2 regions of the Pseudoalteromonas sp. NZS127_1 genome follow, and region 1 is predicted to be linked to the other one. Evidence: predicted binding sites of a transcription regulator. Region 1 holds the regulator's gene; the other holds the start of a gene.

Region 1 (4,436 bases):
AACACGCGCTTGCATGGTTGACCGCTTAGTCGGTATGGGTATTGATAAAGAAGTAGCGCAACAAATGGCATGTTTTGTACCTGATGATGTATCTCGTAAGCAAGGCTGGAAAGCGTTGTTAACGATGGTCGAAGATCAAATGCAAACAACCAATAATGAAATACTTCGCCAAGGTGGTGTATATGCGTTAGTGGGTCCAACAGGTGTTGGTAAAACAACAACAGTTGCTAAGCTTGCAGCTTTAGGCGCACAAAAATATGGCGCTGATAAAGTGGCCTTAATAACCACTGATACATACAGAATTGGTGCTTATGAACAGCTTGCTACTTACGGCCGTATTATTGGTTGTGGTGTAAAGCAAGTTAAAGATGCTAATGAATTAGCTGAAGTTTTATATCATTTACGAAATAAACGTCTAGTATTAATTGATACAGCAGGTATGAGTCAGCGAGATTTACGTTTAACTGAGCAGTTAAACACGTTAATGCGTAACCAACGTGTGGATATTCGCAGCTACTTAGTACTAAGCGCGACGGCACAAATTAATGTATTACAAGAAACAGTACGTCACTTTAAAAAAGTACAGTTAAGTGGTTGTATTTTCACTAAGTTAGATGAATCATTAAGTTTGGGTGAGATTATTAGTATTGCGATTCAAAATCGCCTTCCAATAGGGTATCTTACTAACGGTCAACGAGTGCCAGAAGATATTCGTGTTGCAAATGCTGAAAAACTAGTGAAAAAGGCTGAGCAGTTATATTTAAAAAGAACAAAAGCACAACATTCAAGGCACCAAGCAGTGGCGCCAAGTACAGTAGGGATGTATGATTAACACAGTATTAGATCAAGCAAGCGGCCTGCGCAAAATGAGTCAAAACAATAACAACGGCGTAAAAGTTATCGCTGTAACCGGTGGTAAAGGTGGGGTGGGGAAAACAAATGTTTCTCTAAATACCGCTATTGCACTAGGGCAACAAGGTAATAGAGTATTAGTGCTGGATGCTGACCTAGGTTTAGCAAACTGTGATGTGATGCTTGGTTTACGTGTAGAGCGCAATTTATCACACGTTTTGTCAGGTGAATGTGAGCTTGACGAGATTTTAGTTGAAGGGCCTGCTGGTATTAAAATTGTACCTGCTACATCGGGCTCGCAAAGTATGGTTGAATTATCGCCATCTGAGCATGCCGGGCTAATTCGTGCATTTAGCGAATTGAATACCGAATTTGATATTTTAATTGTAGATACAGCCGCTGGTATTTCAGACATGGTGCTAAGCTTCTCACGAGCAGCACAAGATGTAATGGTTGTAGTGTGCGATGAACCAACATCAATAACCGATGCTTACGCACTTATTAAAGTATTAAGCCGCGAGCACGGTGTTTATAAGTTCAAAATTGTTGCCAATATGGTCCGCAGTATGCGTGAAGGCACTGAATTGTTTGCAAAACTATCTAAAGTTACCGATCGCTTTTTAGATGTTTCAATGGAGCTAGTAGCAACGGTTCCTTATGACGAAAATATGCGCAAAGCAACACGTCGCCAAAAGGTGATTGTTGAGCTCTTTCCAAGTTCGCCAGCCGCTCTCGCGTTTAAAGCGCTGGCGACAAAAGCAGTTAAATGGCCAATACCAAATCAACCATCTGGGCATTTAGAGTTTTTCATTGAGAAACTAGTAAACGGCTAATTATGACAACATTGGTGAATAGAGCTATGGGATATCAATCAACACAAAACTTAAATGTGATTGTTGAGAAACATGCATCACTTGTTAAAAAAGTGGCATGTCATCTAATTGCTCGATTACCACCTAGCGTTCAGCTTGATGATTTAATTCAATCAGGAATGATAGGTTTAATAGAAGCTTCAAAAAACTTTGATGCAACAAAAGGCGCAAGCTTTGAAACCTTCGCCGGTATTCGTATTCGCGGGGCTATGCTTGATGAAATGCGCCGTGGTGATTGGGCTCCTCGTTCAGTACACCGTAAAAGCCGACAAGTTGCAGAAGCAATTACTGGGCTCGAAAGCAGTCTGAATCGCGAACCAACAGATACAGAAGTTGCTGAAAAACTTGAAATTTCACTCAATGAGTACCATCATATTTTAAATGATGTTAATACCAGTAAAGTATTAGGTATAGAAGACCTTGGTGTAGATGAGGATGTTATTACTCCCGTAGGCCAAGATTTAGCGCTAGACAAACCTTTTAATAATGTTAAAAATGATCGGTTTAATGAGTCTTTGCTAAATGCAATAAAGTCATTACCAGAGCGTGATGCAATGGTACTTTCTTTATACTATAACGATGAAATGAATTTAAAAGAAATAGGACATATACTCGATGTAAGTGAATCGCGTGTAAGTCAGATACATGGTCAGGCGATGATTAAGCTTAAAGCTAAAATCAATGACTGGATAAACTAGTAGTAAGTAAACTAAGGTTAATACCTCACTGGGGGATGTTTTGGATAAAAACATGAAAATTCTTGTAGTTGATGATTTTTCAACGATGAGACGAATTATAAAAAACCTATTACGTGACTTAGGTTTCACTAACGTTCAAGAAGCTGATGACGGGTCTACAGCTCTGCCTATGTTACAAAATCAAGTATTTGATTTTGTGGTTACAGATTGGAATATGCCGGGAATGCAAGGTATTGACCTTCTAAGAGCAATTCGTGCAGATGATAAGTTAAAACATATCCCTGTATTGATGGTAACGGCAGAAGCTAAAAAAGAACAAATAATTGCTGCAGCGCAAGCTGGCGTTAATGGTTATATTGTTAAGCCATTTACGGCTGGAACATTAAAAACTAAATTAGAAAAAGTATTTGAACGCTTAGGCTAATGATGGGGGAGAGGCTTATGTCAGCACCAGCTGCGCCTCAAATAACGTTAGAACAAGCTCGTCAACTCGTCATTTATTTAGAAAACGATGAGCAAGATAAAGCTAATCAGTTGATTTTAGAGACAGCTTCGCAAGAGCAGTCTAAATTATTTGCTGAAGTTGGGAAGTTGACTCGTCAACTGCACGAAGCACTTAAAAGCTTTGAGCTTGATACTCGCTTAACTAACATAACGACAGATGCGATTCCAGATGCTAAAAAGCGGCTTAATTATGTTATAGAAATGACAGAAAATGCGGCTAATAAAACAATGGATGCTGTTGAGGCTAGTTTACCTATAGCTCAGCAACTTGCAGATGAAATATCTCATATCAAACCGACATGGGATCGTTTAATGAGCCGGGAGATTGAGCTTGGTGAGTTTAAACAACTTTGCCATAGTATCGATAAGTTTATGAATAACTCTCATCATAAAACGGATGAGCTTCAAAGCTTAATGACAAATGTACTAATGGCTCAAGACTATCAAGACTTAACAGGTCAAGTTATTCGCCGTGTTATAGAACTTGTTAGAGAAGTAGAAGAAAGCTTACTTCATCTTTTAACAGCGTTTGCTGAACAAGATGACAGTGACAACACAGCGAATAAAGTAGAACAACAAAAAATAAAAGAACCAGTTGCCACACAAACTTTAGCAGGTCCTGAAGGCCCTATTATTGATAAAGAATCGCGTAATGATGTTGTATCTGATCAAGATGAAGTCGATGATCTTTTATCAAGTTTGGGCTTCTAAGAGGAGAGTAACTGCATGTTTGAAGTCGATGAAGATATTTTACAAGACTTTCTTGTAGAGGCAGGAGAAATCCTAGAGCTTTTATCTGAACAGTTAGTTGAACTGGAAAATAATCCAGAAGATACCGAGTTACTAAATGCCATATTTAGAGGCTTTCACACTGTAAAAGGTGGTGCAGGCTTTTTAGCTATGACAGAACTTGTTGATGCTTGCCACGGCGCTGAAAACGTATTTGATTTACTACGTCAAGGCGTGCGAACGGTCAATTCAGAGTTAATGGATGTTATTTTACAAGCGCTCGACACCATTAATGAAATGTTCGCGACTATCCAAAATAGGGATAAGCCAGAACCAGCAGATCCTGAGTTACTTCAAACCCTCCACATTTTGGGCCTACCTCCAACAGAAGCCGAGCTTAACGGAGTCGCTTCAGAAACTGACGTTGAACAACCTCTTGATGAAGTAGTTGATACGCCAATAGCTGATGAGGAAGATCCATTTGCATTTGATGAAATGTTTAGCGGAACTCCTTCGGTTAGTGATGCTGAAATAAACGAAATCACTGAAGATGAATTTGAAAACTTACTTGATGAACTACACGGTAAAGGACAAGGTCCTGCAGTTGAAAAGCCAGTAGCAAGTAGTAGTGATTTTAATGGTGATATTACTGATGATGAATTTGACAGCTTATTAGACGAGTTACATGGAGTTGGCAGTTTTGGTGAGGTTGCGAGTAAAGCACCTGAGCAAAGTAGTGTAGTTAAAGCACCTGTAGAACCAGCTAAACCAGCGTCAAATA
Region 2 (4,436 bases), on a different contig from region 1:
CGGAAGATAACAAACAACAACGGTGCCTATATTAATAAATGGCAATAAGGTTTTATAAATGTATGTACTATAAGAAAGATCCCATAAATGGCGGTCGACTAATCTAAATAGCTGTAAAATTGGTGCCATAATAACAACCAATTGACCTAATACGCATTGCCATAAATAAACCTTATCTTTTAAACCCAGATATGCGATGAGTGCCATCCAAGCAATATCATTAAAGGCCCAAACAAGGTATCGATAAACATAAATCCCATTATCAAACTCTTTCAAGTAAGGATGAATAATGGTTCCATATAAAAAAAAAGCGGCTGTAATTAAAGCGAAACGCAGGGCCAAATAATCTTTTCTAAAATAAAAGATGAAAATAGCAGGGCTTAAAATAAACACCCAACTAGTATCTAATATCAATATAGTCTTTAAAAACCATTCAGGCATTAGAGTTAATCAAGTTTTTTTTCATCATCGTCATTACCACCGCCATTTCCTGGCATATGACTAAACTTATCGACCTTTTTCATAAACTATTCCGTTACATTTGTTAAAGAAAGCATACTTTATGATAAATAAGTGTGTTTGCCAATAAAAGTTATCTTACATCTATAGGAGCTGACTCTTTTGCTTTACCTTGTAATATAGATATTTCTACTCGGCGATTCCTGCGGCGATCTTCATCGGTGTCATTCGGTACAAGTGGTCGTGTTTCAGCTCGACCAACCACCATCATTCGGGTTTTATCAAATCCTTGGACTTTTTGCAGTTCACTTGCAACGGCTACAGCACGCTTTGATGATAGGTCCCAATTATTAATATATAACTCATTCGATACCTGAAAATCATCTGTATGGCCAGATACTGTTATTTCACCGGGTACATCTTTTAACAGCACACCGATATCTTGAATTATAGGTTTAAACTTAGGTTGTAAAAATGCACTACCTGAAGGAAATGAACCATTCTCTCTAATGCGAATAATTATTTGCTGCCCTAAAGACTCAAGCTCAATTGCGCCATCGATTATTTGCTTTTCAAGCTGCTGCGCTATCTTTTTAACAAGCTCGTTAGTTTGCTCCTGATCGGCTGCTGAAGTTGCTTGCTCAGAAGATTCTTCTTGTGAGGTACTACGAGATTCGCCACCGCGTTTATCCCCGCGCTGTTCTTGCCTGCCGCCTGCTGAGCTTTCATCGCCAGCCTGAAACTCTAACATTTGTTGAGTCATTTCGACTGTTTGCTGCTGAATGGTTTCTATTGGGGTTGGCTCTGGTTTACCTGGGGTAAACTCCATGGCAATAACAGAGGTCCCTTTAGGGATGTCTTTTACTTCAATTTTATTCTGCACACCAAAAGCAAACTTCATAGAGCCCGCAATTTGTTTAAACTTAAGTACATCCATTTCTGAAAACGCGAGCAAGAGTACAAAAAAGCACATTAACAGTGACATTAAATCGGCAAACGTTCCCATCCATGCAGGTAGACCTGGTGGTGGGCATTTGCACTCTTGATCAGACATAGTTACTCCTCGGTATCTACTTTGCGTTTAGATTCAGCTAAGTAATTTTTCAAAATACCTTCGATTACTTTTGGATTCTGACCATCTTGTATACCTAAAATAGCATCCAAAATTAAACGCTGATTCATAGCTTCCTCATCTTTACGCAGTTCAAGTTTTACCTGAATAGGAATTGCCACTACATTGGCTAAAAACGCGCCATATAAAGTTGTTAATAGTGCTACTGCCATTGCAGGACCAATTGCCTTCGGGTCATCCATGTTAGACAACATTGCAACCAAACCAATTAGAGTACCAATCATGCCCATTGCAGGCCCTATATCAGCTAACGACTTAAATAAACCCGCGCCCAATTCATGGCGAGTCGTAGTTAGAGAAATATCTTTTTGAAGTGTAGCGCGAACTACATCTGCATCATGGCCATCAACGAGCATATCGACGCCTTTGCGCATAAAGGGGTTTGGAATTTCAGCTTCTTCGAGTGCTAAAAAACCGCCTTTACGAGCTGAATCAGCAAGTTCTACTGCTTTTTCGATAAGTATTTCTGGCGTTTCGATTTTAAACATAAACGCTTTGGCAACAACTTTACCTATCCCCAAAAATTGCGACATAGTGAAGTTTGATAAAACAATAAAGAGTGAACCACCAAATACAATAACCACAGACGGGGTATTGTAAAACATAGCCATTTCACCGCTACTACTCATAAACATAGACATGACAATTAAGCCAATTGCGCCTAGGATCCCGATTATGGTTGCTAAATCCACATTTCCTCCAGAAGTTTCATGCTTAATGGCCTTATCATAAACTTTTATTATTAACTGCTTATCGGCAACATATTGAATTGCTTAAGCCATTTTTATAAATAAACATAAAAAGCAGCCTTTAGCACTATCTTAGGTCAAGTTATAAGGGCTACCTAATTATCAATTGATTTATTAAACCAACAGACCGCTATTAAGGCTTTATTAATGCACTTGAAATATAATTTAACGTTATAAAGGTAAAAAACCAATATCATCCTTTGACCTAGTTTAGCATTCCCCCTAAAATTGACCCTAAATTTATTATGTAAGCTGAAATAAAGATGGCGACTAAAAAACCTGAAAACTTAAGTTTCGAACAAGCACTAGAAGAATTATCTACAATCGTTAGTGACATGGAACAAGGTGACTTATCGCTTGAGCAATCGTTAAAGCAATTTGAGCGTGGAATTGCATTAGCAAGTGCTTCATCAGGGAAATTACAGCAAGCAGAACAAAAAGTATCAATTTTGATGGGGAATGGCGAAAAGTCAGTACTTACAAATTTTGATAATGATATGGAATAGCTGTGAGCATAAAAAATCATATTGAACGTGCTCAAAAAGATGTAGTAGCGACCTTACAACAGCATTTTAACCAGCCTCTAGATACAGAAGAAACGGTAAAGAACGCCACCCAGTATGGATTATTTAATGGCGGTAAAAGATTACGTCCATTTTTAGTTTATGCCACAGGTAAAATGCTCGGCGCAAACCATCAAGACTTAAACGTACTTGCTGCTGCAATTGAGTGTATTCATAGCTATTCGTTAGTCCATGATGACTTACCAGCAATGGATGATGACGACTTACGCCGCGGACGCCCTACTTGTCATATAGAGTTTGGCGAGGCAAATGCAATTTTAGCCGGTGATGCTCTTCAAACTCTTGCTTTTGAGCTTATTGCGAATCACAAATTTGAATGCTCATCGCAAACACAAGTAAAAATGATTGCTACACTTGCCCATGCATCAGGCCTTCAGGGTATGGTTGGCGGACAAGGCCTTGATATAGCAGCAACTGATAAAGTAATTACCGTACAAGAGCTTGAGCGAATACATAAGCTAAAAACCGGGGCTCTAATTAATTGCGCAATTACACTTGGTGCACTGTGCAGTGAAAAGGCTGATCAACAAACCTTAGAAAATTTAAGTGTTTTTGGGTATGCTATAGGGCTAGCATTTCAAGTACACGACGACATTTTAGATGTTGAAGGCGATACAGTTATTTTAGGAAAGCCACAAGGCTCCGATATTGCCGCGAATAAAGCGACATATCCGGCGTTATTAGGTATGCTAGGCGCTAAAGAAAAGGCGCAAAATTTAATACAACAAGCCCATGAAGCGTTAGCAAATATAGATGCTGACACAACACTTCTTGCGTCGCTAGCAAATTACCTAATTGAGCGTGACCACTAATTTTTGCTCATACGTATTGCAATTAGCACTGACATTATTACTCAACATTAATTATTCGTAAAAGCTTTGAATTAATTAATGTTAGCGAAGGATATATATAAAACCATGACACTTGATAGTAGCAAGTATCCATTACTTAATTTGGTTGACGAGCCAGCCCAATTGCGTGACTTAGCGCAAGACAAACTCCCTGCATTTAGCAATGAGCTGCGCGATTATTTACTCAACTCAGTATCGCAAAGTAGCGGTCATCTAGCGTCTGGTTTAGGGACGGTTGAACTAACCGTTGCGCTGCATTATGTTTATAACACTCCAGACGATCGCCTAGTTTGGGATGTGGGTCATCAAGCTTATCCGCATAAAATTCTTACTGGTCGTCGCGAGCAAATGCACACCATTCGCCAAAAAGACGGTTTACACCCTTTTCCTTTTCGCGATGAAAGCCAATACGATACGTTTAGCGTAGGCCATTCAAGCACCTCTATTTCAGCTGCCTTAGGTATGTCTATTGCTGCACAAAAAGAAGGTAAAGGTCGAAAGTCTGTAGCCATTATTGGTGACGGAGCTATAACCGCAGGCATGGCATTTGAAGCGATGAATCATTTAGGTGATGTAAAATCAGACATGCTTATTATTTTAAATGATAACGAAATGTCGATTTCTGAAAATGTTGGCGCATTAACAAATCACTTTGCTCGAA

What was found. The regulator FliA, encoded in region 1, starts transcription of late flagellar genes. The targets are predictions, from matches to a motif close to CTAAAGNTNNNNNNNNNNNNGCCGATA.
Region 2: a site for FliA is predicted at 2,343-2,369, ahead of pomA (flagellar motor protein PomA). Genes of this name have one in related genera too.

The regions. Positions count from the first base shown of each region.
Region 1 is NZ_JADYXO010000002.1:120,041-124,476, reverse strand. Features, by position in the region: gene flhF (flagellar biosynthesis protein FlhF) at 1-832, shown strand, start outside; gene I6F50_RS03660 (MinD/ParA family protein) at 825-1,685, shown strand; gene I6F50_RS03655 (RNA polymerase sigma factor FliA) at 1,712-2,422, shown strand; gene cheY (chemotaxis response regulator CheY) at 2,463-2,846, shown strand; gene I6F50_RS03645 (protein phosphatase CheZ) at 2,864-3,637, shown strand; gene I6F50_RS03640 (chemotaxis protein CheA) at 3,653-4,436, shown strand, end outside.
Region 2 is NZ_JADYXO010000011.1:5,181-9,616, forward strand. Features, by position in the region: gene I6F50_RS11335 (hypothetical protein) at 1-441, opposite strand, end outside; gene I6F50_RS11340 (flagellar motor protein MotB) at 593-1,513, opposite strand; gene pomA (flagellar motor protein PomA) at 1,516-2,283, opposite strand; gene I6F50_RS11350 (exodeoxyribonuclease VII small subunit) at 2,604-2,846, shown strand; gene ispA ((2E,6E)-farnesyl diphosphate synthase) at 2,849-3,736, shown strand; gene dxs (1-deoxy-D-xylulose-5-phosphate synthase) at 3,842-4,436, shown strand, end outside.